Polyangium spumosum: one gene and its partner. The protein of the gene in region 1 interacts with the protein of each later gene in a pairwise test. Links are inferred from orthologs where the notes say so. Each region holds a gene or a part of one and is shown in the gene's direction. Other genes may lie near its edges.

Region 1 (5,281 bases):
GGCAAGATCTCGAAGGGCTGATCGGCCTTTTCGGGATCTGCCGCTGAATCGTTCGTGATGGACGGGTGGATCCATGGCGAGGCCATGGGTCCGCCCGTGCTTGCTGCTGAACGGGTGTGCTCGACCTGAGCAGGTGCTCTCGTTGCGACCACCCCCCAAGGATGATAGGACCGGCCCCTGCCCGTGCGGCATTCATGCGCGTCTCGGGCGGACCGGACCCACAGCTTCCATAAGGCGATGCGATGATCTTCGACTGGCTCTACGGCCTGTTCTCGAACGATCTCGCGATCGATCTCGGCACCGCCACGACGCTCATCTACGTGAAGGGCAAGGGCATCGTCTCTTGTGAGCCTTCCGTGGTGGCCGTGCAACGCGACAACCGCGGCGGCAAGAAGGTGCTCGCGGTCGGCCGTGAGGCGAAGGAGATGCTCGGACGCACGCCGGGCAACATCCAAGCCGTGAGGCCGCTGCGCGACGGCGTCATCGCCGACTTCGAGATCACCGAGGCGATGTTGCGTTACTTCATCGCTCGCGCGCACAACCGCCGCACGCTGGTGAAGCCGCGGATCATCATCTGCGTGCCCTTCGGCATCACCGAGGTCGAGAAGCGCGCGGTGAAGGAGAGCGCGGAGGGCGCGGGCGCGCGCGAGGTGTACCTCATCGAGGAGCCGATGGCGGCGGCGATCGGCGCCGGCCTGCCCATCACCGAGCCCTCGGGCAACATGGTGGTCGACATCGGCGGCGGCACGACCGAGGTCGCGGTCATCTCGCTCGCCGGCATCGTCTACTCGCAGAGCGTGCGCGTCGGCGGCGACAAGATGGACGAGTCCATCATGGCGTACATGAAGCGCAAGTACAACATGGCCATCGGCGAGCAGACGGCGGAGCGGATCAAGATCACGATCGGCAACGCGTACCCGCTCGAGCAGCAGCTCACGATGGAGGTCAAGGGGCGCGACATGGTCGCGGGCATCCCGAAGACCGTGGTCGTCAACTCGGACGAGATCCGCGAGTCGCTTGCAGAACCAACAAACGCGATCGTCGACGCCGTGCTCGTCGCGCTGGAGCGCACGCCCCCCGAGCTCGCGGCCGACATCGTCGACAAGGGGATCGTGCTCACCGGCGGCGGCTCCCTCCTGAAAAACCTCGATGTGCTCCTCCGCGAGGAGACGGGATTGCCGGTGATGGTCTGTGACGATCCGATCAGCGCCGTGGTGCTCGGCAGCGGAAAAGCGCTCGATCACCTCGAGCTCCTGAAGGAAGTCACGATCAGCTAACCGGCGCGCGTGAGCAGGTAGCGTCCGCGCGCGTCTCGTGGCATCGAGGGAGGAGCGGGGAGCCCTTCGCCCCGACGGACAGCGCGTTTCACGGCGCCAGAGCCGCCCGAAGCATGAACTTCAAGCGTTACCGCGATCTGGCCATCGTCCTGCTCGCCCTGGCGGTGCCGTTCTGGTTCCTCCGGGCCAGCATGCGTGATCCGGGGAAGGTCACGGGCGCCGACAAGGTGATCGTCCGGATCGCCACGCCCCTCCAGTACGCCGCGGCGACGCTTGCGCGGGGGCTCTCGAACATCTGGGGCGACTACATCTACCTGGTCGACGTCAAGGAGGACAACGCGCGTATCGCCTCGCAGAACGCGCGTCTTCGCGAGCGCGTGCGCAAGCTCGAGGCGCTCGAGGAGGAGAACCGCAGGCTCCGGCGCCTGCTCGATCTCCGTACGAGCGTCCGCACGGACGTCGTGAGCGCCGTCGTCACGGGCAAGAACACGAACGAGTTCTTCCGCATCGCGCGTGTCACGCTCGATCGCGAGTCGCGCGACATCCAGCCGAACCTGCCCGTGATCTCGCCCGACGGCGTCGTGGGCACGACGCTCAAGATCTCGGGCGACACCATCGACGTGCGCCTCGTCGTCGACGCGGGCAGCGGCGTCGACGTCGTCGTGCAGCGGACGGGCGCGCGTGGGTTCGTCCGCGGGACGGGCGACGAGTCGAAGTACCTCTGCAGCGTGGAGTACGTGCAGCGCACCGACGAGGTGGAGGTCGGCGATCTGCTCGTCACGAGCGGCGTCGGGAAGCGGTATCCGAAGGGCATCCCGGTCGGCAAGGTCACGCAGGTCGTGAAGCGGGACTTCGGCATCTACCAGCAGGTCTACGCGACGCCTGCCGTGGATTTTTCGCGGCTCGAGGAGGTGCTCATCGTCACCTCCGCGCCCCCGGAGGAGGCCTCGGCGGGCGCGTCTGGCTCTTCCACGCCGAGGCGGTAAGGTCGGAGAGGAGGAGAGAGGACGATGCGAAACACCGCATTTCTCGCTGTCGGCATCGCCCTTCTCATCATCCAGTCGAACCTCTATCGGCTGATCGGTCGGCTGCAGATCGCGGGGATCACGCCGAGCTTGCTCCTGCCGCTCGTGGTCTTCATGGGCGTGCACGAGTACTCGATCGCGCGCGGCGCGGCGCTCGCGTTCTTGCTCGGTTACCTGCTCGATCTCTTCTCGGCCGCGCCGATCGGCCTGTTCACGTTCATCACGGTCGCCACGTTCGTCGTCGCGCGCGCCGCGGGCGTGCGCCTCGCCGCGCAGACGCTCCTCACGAAGGTCGCGCTCGCCTTCGCGTTCGCGCTCCTCGAGGGCGTGCTCATCATCGTGCTCACGGCGATCTTCGGCACGGACACGGCGCGGCCGCGGGCGCTGGCGACGCTCGTCGCGCCGCACGCGATCGGCACGGCGCTCTTCGCGCCGCTCGTCTTCAGCCTCGCCGAGCGCGTGCACCAGGCGACCATCAACGTGCCGAGGCCTGGAGAGGGAGGGCAACGATGAGCCTCGTCGTCCAGCGCTCCGACGTCAGCGAGTTCCGGCGCCGGTTCCGGTGGATCGCGCTCGCGATGGTGGTGCTGCTCTTCGTCCTCATCGGGCGCCTGTTCCAGCTCCAGATCCTCGAGGGCGAGGACAACAAGGCGATCGCCCGCGAGAACATCGTCCGTCGCATCACGCTCGCGACGACGCGCGGGATCATCCGCGATCGCAACGGCAAGGTCCTCGCGGCGAGCCGGCCCTCGTACAACCTCTACGTCGTCCCCGAGAAGATCGACATGCAGGTGGTCTGGCCGAGGCTCGTCGAGTACCTCGGCGTCGGCGTGGACGAGCGAGCGCGGCTCGAGGCGCTCTTGACCAACATCCGCGCGAGCGACGGACCTCGGAAGAGCCAGCAGATCCTGCTCAAGGAGGACATCTCGCGTGACGCCGTGGCCACGCTGCGCACGCACGACGCGGAGCTGCCCTTCGTGGACGTCGTGCCCGTGCCGGTCCGCTACTACCCGTACGAAGAGGTCGGCGCGCACGCGCTCGGGTACATGGTCGAGGTCGACGCGGAGAAGCTGAGCAAGCTCCGCAGCGCGGGCTACGTCGAGGGCGATCGCGTCGGCGCCACGGGCATCGAGCGCGCGTGGGAGAGCTACCTGCGCGGCACGCGTGGCTGGGAGAAGGTGCTCGTCGACGCGAAGGGGCGGCGTCGGTCCGGCGGGGAGGGGATCATCGAGGAGCCGCGGCGCGTGGATCCGATCCCGGGCCGCGATCTGCGGCTCACGCTCGACGCCGACATCCAGCGCGCGATCGACAAGGCCATGCGCGGCGAGCTCGCGGGCGGCGTCGCGCTGATCGACGTGCGCACGGGCCGCATCATCGGCCTCTACTCGAAGCCGAGTTACGATCCGAACGCGCTCTCGGGCGGCTCGGGCAAGCAGGTCATCCGCGACGCGTTCCGGAGGCTCTACTCGGATCCGCTCAAGCCCGCGCTCGACAAGACGATCTCGGGCGCGTACCCGCCGGGCTCGACGTTCAAGCCCTTCACGGCGCTCGCGGCGCTCGAGAAGGGGCTCATCGATCATCGGCAGGCGTCCAACTGCCGGGGCGCGCTCACCTTCGGCAAGCGCACCTTCCGATGCACGCACGTGCATGGACCGGTGGATCTGCACCAGGGGATCGCCGAGTCGTGCAACGTCTACTTCTACCGCCTCGCGGCCGAGCTCGGCGTGGGCATGGACGTCATCGCCGAGATGGGCCAGCGCTTCGGCCTCGGCACGAAGACGGGCCTCGGCGTGAACGCGGAGGCCGCGGGCCGCATGCCGACGCGCGCGTGGATGACCCTGCGCAACAAGGGCCAGTTCCGCCTCGGCTTCGGCCTCAACGCGGCGATCGGCCAGGGCGCGACGACCGTGACGGTCCTCCAGCTCGCGCTCGCGTACGCGGCGCTCGCGAACGGCGGCACGCTGTATCAGCCGCAGATCGTGCGCGCGGTCGAGACGAGCGCGGGCACGGTGGTGCAGGAGTTCGCGCCGCGCGTGCGCAGGCAGATCGAGGTGAGCCCCGAGAACATCTCGCTCGTGCAGAAGGCGCTCTACGCGGGCGTCAACTCCGAGGCGGGCACCGCCTTCAAGGCGCGCGTGCTCGGCGTCGACATGGCCGGCAAGACGGGCACCGCGCAGGTCTCGCACAAGCTCGCGCGTGGCGCCGAGGCCGAGCGCGTCTGGTACTTCAACCGCGAGCACGCGTGGTTCGCGGGTTACTCGCCTTCACGCGCGCCCGAGGTCGCGGTCGTGGTCCTCGTCGAGCACGGCGGCGCGGGCGGCAAGCACGCCGCGCCCGTCGCCTTCGAGGTGGTCCGCGCGTACAACGAGCTCGCGCGTGAGCGCGCCCCGCGCGCCGGCGTGAACAACGCGGGCCACAAGCCGAAGCCCGATCGGGGAGGTGCGCCGTGATCCGAGGGGACGTCTCGCCGCGCGCGAAAGATCACTTCGACTGGCCGCTCTTCATCACGGCGGCGCTCATCGCCGTGCTCGGTGTGGTCAACCTCTACAGCGCGACGAGCGTCTACCAGGGCGTGCGCGCCGAGCTCTACATCAGCCAGATCTACTGGCTCGTGCTCGGCGGGATCCTCGGCGGGATCCTCGTCGCCATCGACTATCGCCACCTCGAGCGCCTCGGCTACGCCATCTACACCTTCGGCGTCTTCTCGCTCATCCTGGTCTTCATCTTCGCGAAGGACCTGCGAGGCAGTAAGCGCTGGATCGAGTTCGGAGCGTTCCGCTTCCAGCCGAGCGAGTTCATGAAGATCTTCCTCGTGATCGCGCTCGCGAAGTTCCTCCACGACGATCCACGCAGCGAAGGGCGCACGTTGAAGGATCTCCTCGTGCCCGCCCTGCTCACGGGCGTGCCCGCGCTGCTCATCCTGAAGCAGCCCGATCTCGGCACGGCGTCGATCCACGTCCTCGTCTTCCTCATGATCGC
Region 2 (4,258 bases), on another replicon or contig:
CGATGGACGGCGCGCCCTCGAACCGCAAGCCAAACGGCGCGAACCCGATGACGAGCACGGGCAACCGCGCGAACCCGATGACGAGCACGGGCAACCCGGCGTCGTCGCCGCGCCCGATGCCGTCGCCGCACTCGGTCCGCCCGCAGCTCAAGTCGGGGAGCAACGAGGGCCCGTCGTCGCTGCGCATCCAGGCGCCGCCGTCGAGGTCCGCGCCCGCGCCCGCGCCCGTCGCCACGAAGGGCGCGCCGTCGACGCTCATGCTCGTCGGCGTGGCCGTGGGCTTCTTGATCGTCGGCGTCCTGCTCGCCGTCGTCGTCCTCAAGCTGCTCCGGTAGCGGACGATGGCGCGCGCGCTCGGCGTTCTCTAGACCTGAAGCCATGCCGGCCGATCGCCCCTCCGAAGAGCAGAACGGCGAAGGCGCTCGGAAGAGCTCGCCCGCGCCCGCGAACGAAGCGAAGAGCGAGACCCCCGAGGAGCGCGAGAAGCGCCGCGCGGCGCGCAGGCGCAAGCGAGCGATCAAGCGCTGGGCGCGGGGCCTCGGCATCGCGGTCGTCTTGCTCGCGGCGGCGGCGATGCTCGGCGTCGCGCTGACGATCCGGCACTACGAGTCGGACCTGCCGTCGACGGCGGAGCTGAAGAGCTACCGGCCGCCGCAGGTGACGCGGGTGATGGCGAGGGACGGTCAGGTGGTGCTCGGCGAGCTCTTCGTCGAGCGGCGCACGATCGTCGACGTCGAGTCCTTGCCCGCGCACGTGCGTCACGCGGCGCTCGCCGCGGAGGACGCGTCCTTCTACGAGCACCAGGGCCTCGACTATCCGGGCATGCTGCGCGCGCTCTACAAGAACCTGCGCAACGCGAAGGCGAGGCAGGGCGCGAGCACGATCACGCAGCAGGTCGTGAAGAACGTGCTGCTCACCTCGGCGCGCACGTTCGATCGGAAGATGAAGGAGGTCATCCTCGCGCGCCGCATCGAGCAGGAGCTCACGAAGAACGAGATCCTCGGGCTCTACCTGAACCACATCTACTTCGGGCACGGGCGCTACGGGATCGAGGAGGCTTGCCGTTACTACTTCGGCAAGTCGATCCGCGACGCGAGCCTCGCGCAGGCGGCGCTGCTCGCGGGGATCGTGAAGGGGCCGAGCATCTACTCGCCACGCGTGAGCCTCGAGCGCGCGAAGAAGCGGCGCGAGTACGTCCTCGGGCAGATGCTCGCGAAGGGCTTCGCGACGGCCGAAGAGGTGGAGGCCGCGCGGGCCGAGGAGGTGAACCTCGCCCCCGCGCAGGAGGAGATGCGCGAGCTCGCGCCCGAGGTCGTCGAGGAGGCGAAGCGCACGCTGCGCGCGCTCGTCGGGCAAGACGCGGACCGCGGCGGCTACACGATCACGACGACGATCGATCCGACGCTGCAGTCGAAGGCGCGCGGCGCGGTGCGCGCGAGCCTCGACGGGTACTTGAAGCGGCACAAGCTGGTCGCGCCGCTCGCGCCGGGGAAGAAGGAGCCGCCTGCGTTCGAGGGCGCGCCGAAGACGAGCGGGCATCGCGTGTACGCGGGCGTGGTGACGGGGCACGACGACGCGGCGGGCCTGCTCTTCGTGCGGATCGGCTCGCTCGCCGGCGCGGTCGATCTGCGCGGAAAGAGCCGGTACAACCCGAAGGATCTCCGGCCGAGCCAGTTCGCCAAGGTCGGCAAGGTGCTGCGCGTGAGCCTCGTCGATCCGAAGGAGGCCGCCGCGCACGCCGCAGATCCACGCCAGGGACCCGAGACGCACGACGAGCCGGTCCCCGAGCCGACGCCGAAGGAGAAGGCGCAGCCGGCGGGCCTGCGGCTGGAGCTCGGGCCGCAGTCCTCGCTCGTGGCGATCGACGTCGCGACGCGCGAGATCGTGGCGCTCGTCGGCGGCTACGAGGGCGTGCGCGGCGGGCTCGATCGGAGCCTCTCGAGGAGGCAGCCGGGCTCGACGTTCAAGCCGTTCGTCTACGCGTACGGGCTGCACACGCGCAGGCTCACGCCGGCCACGTTGCTCGAGACGAACCCGCTCGCGCTCTCGGGCTACCAGCCGAACAACTACGACGAGAGCGAAGGAAAGAGCCCGGCGCGCCTGCGCGAGGCGCTCGCGCACAGCGTGAACGTGGCCGCGGTGTGGTCGATCAAGGAGCTCGGCCCCGCGAACGTGATGGCCTTCGCGCAGGAGCTCGGGATCACGTCGAAGCTCGGCCCGGATCTGTCGCTCGCGCTCGGCGCCTACGAGGTGACGCCCCGCGAGATGGCCGCGGCGTACGCGACGTTCGCCGCCGGCGGCGAGTACAAAAAGCCGCGGCTGATCATGCGGATCACGGGGCCGAACGGGGTCGACATCCCGCTCGCATCGGAGCCGGATCCGGCGCGCGTGCTCTCCGAGGAGGAGGCGTTCCTGGTGAACAGCTTGCTCCGGACCGTGGTGGAGCGAGGCACGGCCACGCGCGCGAAGGCGATCGATCGGTGGATCGCCGGCAAGACCGGGACGAGCAACGCATCGAAGGACGCGTGGTTCGTCGGCTACTCGATGGACATCGCGTGCGCGGTGTGGACGGGCTTCGACGACGCAGCGCCGCTCGGCGCGGGCGAGACGGGCGCGGTCGCGTCGTTGCCCGCGTTCGTGGAGTTCATGCGCGAGGCGCACGCGGGCAAGCCGAAGCGCGCGCCGACGGAGCCCGCGGGCATCGAGCACAAGCTGATCGATCCGGAGACGGGCCTGCTCGCCTACGAGGGGCAGGAGAGCGCGCTCGACGAGGTCTTCCTGAAGGACACCGCGCCCGACGCGGGCGTCGACGCAGCGCCGGACGGCGAGGCGGACGCAGAGACGGGCGAAGCAGAGGACACGCTGCCCGTCATCCCGGTCCCGATCCCGACGGGCGAGGAGTACCACCCCACCGAGCTCTGAGGTCTCCGCGATCGTTTGAGCTCAAACGAGCTCGTCGACGGGACCAGCGCCCTCGCGGAGGATCTTCACGTCGCCTGCGCTGAGGTCGACGACGGTCGTGGGCAGGCTGCCGCCGCCGCCAGCGTCGAGGATGAGCTCGAGGGCGGGGAAGCGCTCCTTGATCTCCCAGGGATCGACCATCGGGTCCTCGCCGGGAGGCGCGGCGGTCGTGCTGATGATGGGCCGGCCGAGCTCGCGCACGATCGCTTGCGTGACGGGGTGCGAAGGCACGCGGATGCCCACGGTCTTCTTGTTCATCTGCACGATCTTCGGCACCTCGCGCGTCGCCTGGAGCACGAAGCAATACGGGCCGGGCAAGAACCGCTTGAGCACGCGGTAGGCCGCGTTCTCGACGATCGCGTAACGCGAGATGTCCGAGAGATCCGGGCAGATGAAGGCGAGGTTCTTGTCTCGCTGCATCCCCTTGATCTGGTAGAGCGTCTCGATCGCCTGCTTGTTGAAGAGGTCGCAGCCGAGCCCGTAGACGGTGTCCGTCGGGTAGGCGATGACGCCGCCCTTCTCGAGGATCTCGACGGCGCGCCGGATCTTGCGAGGCTCGGGGTGCTCGGGGTTGATGGGGAGGAGGATGCCCACGGCAGAGGCTCGGGAGTTCGGGAGGCGTCGGCGTGGGGCGCGGCTCGGCTCGTCCGAGCAGCGCGCCCTCTCGCTTACGTAATGGCGGACGAGGAAGGACCTAGTCCTTCAGCGCCTCGCTGCCACCGATGATCTCCATGAGCTCCTTGGTGATCGCGGCCTGGCGCGCGCGGTTGTACTGGAGCGTCAGGCGATCGACCATTTCCTTCGCATTTTTCGTGGCCGCGTCCATGGCCGTGAGCTTCGCGCCGAACTCGCTCGCCATGGACTCGTAGAGCGCGCGCAGGAGCGAGATGTCGACGTACATCGGCGAGAGCACGTCGAGCAGCGCCTCGCGGGTCGGCTCGAAGATGAACTCGGTCGCGTTCGAAGCCTCGGCCTGCTCGCTCTCGGAGAGCGGACGAACCGGCAAGAGCCGCTCGACCACGACCTGCTGGCTCACCGCGCTCTTGAACTCGTTGTAGATGACGTAAATGCTGTCGACCTCGCCCTTGAGGAAGGGCGCGAGGATCTCCTTGCCCACGCGCTGCGCCGTCTCGAGGGCGAGCTTCTCCCAGACGCCCGGGAGATAGCCGAGGTTCGGGGCGTTGCGGCGGCTCATGTAGTCCCGGCCTTTGCGGCCGATGACCTTCATGGTCACCTCCTGCCCCTGCTCGACGCGGCTCTTCCACTCGCGCTCGGCGCGCTTGTTGATGTTCGTGTT

Evidence for each region. The genes of interacting proteins can lie anywhere in the genome.
Region 2: the proteins of mrdA (region 1) and GF068_RS13095 interact in binary tests that used the Escherichia coli proteins (3 or more experiments, as listed by UniProt). The link is inferred for Polyangium spumosum from one-to-one orthologs.

What each region holds. Positions count from the first base shown.
Region 1 is NZ_WJIE01000001.1:872,771-878,051, reverse strand. What follows is about bases 2,283-5,281. They hold mrdA (penicillin-binding protein 2), read left to right. Parts: upstream 2,283-2,811; coding sequence 2,812-4,752; downstream 4,753-5,281. Other genes in these bases: rodA (rod shape-determining protein RodA), read left to right, coding at 4,749-5,281; GF068_RS03765 (hypothetical protein), read left to right, coding at 2,288-2,815. Outside these bases: rpmG (50S ribosomal protein L33), read left to right, coding at 1-21; GF068_RS03775 (rod shape-determining protein), read left to right, coding at 243-1,277; rod shape-determining protein MreC, read left to right, coding at 1,391-2,263. UniProt on the Escherichia coli protein: Catalyzes cross-linking of the peptidoglycan cell wall. Responsible for the determination of the rod shape of the cell. Is probably required for lateral peptidoglycan synthesis and maintenance of the correct diameter during lateral and centripetal growth.
Region 2 is NZ_WJIE01000003.1:744,509-748,766, forward strand. The notes cover bases 1-3,150. They hold GF068_RS13095 (penicillin-binding protein 1A), read left to right. Parts: upstream 1-378; coding sequence 379-2,922; downstream 2,923-3,150. Other genes in these bases: GF068_RS13090 (serine/threonine-protein kinase), read left to right, coding at 1-335; GF068_RS13100 (L-threonylcarbamoyladenylate synthase), read right to left, coding at 2,944-3,150. Also shown: more of GF068_RS13100, read right to left, coding at 3,151-3,555; atpG (ATP synthase F1 subunit gamma), read right to left, coding at 3,656-4,258. UniProt on the Escherichia coli protein: Cell wall formation. Synthesis of cross-linked peptidoglycan from the lipid intermediates.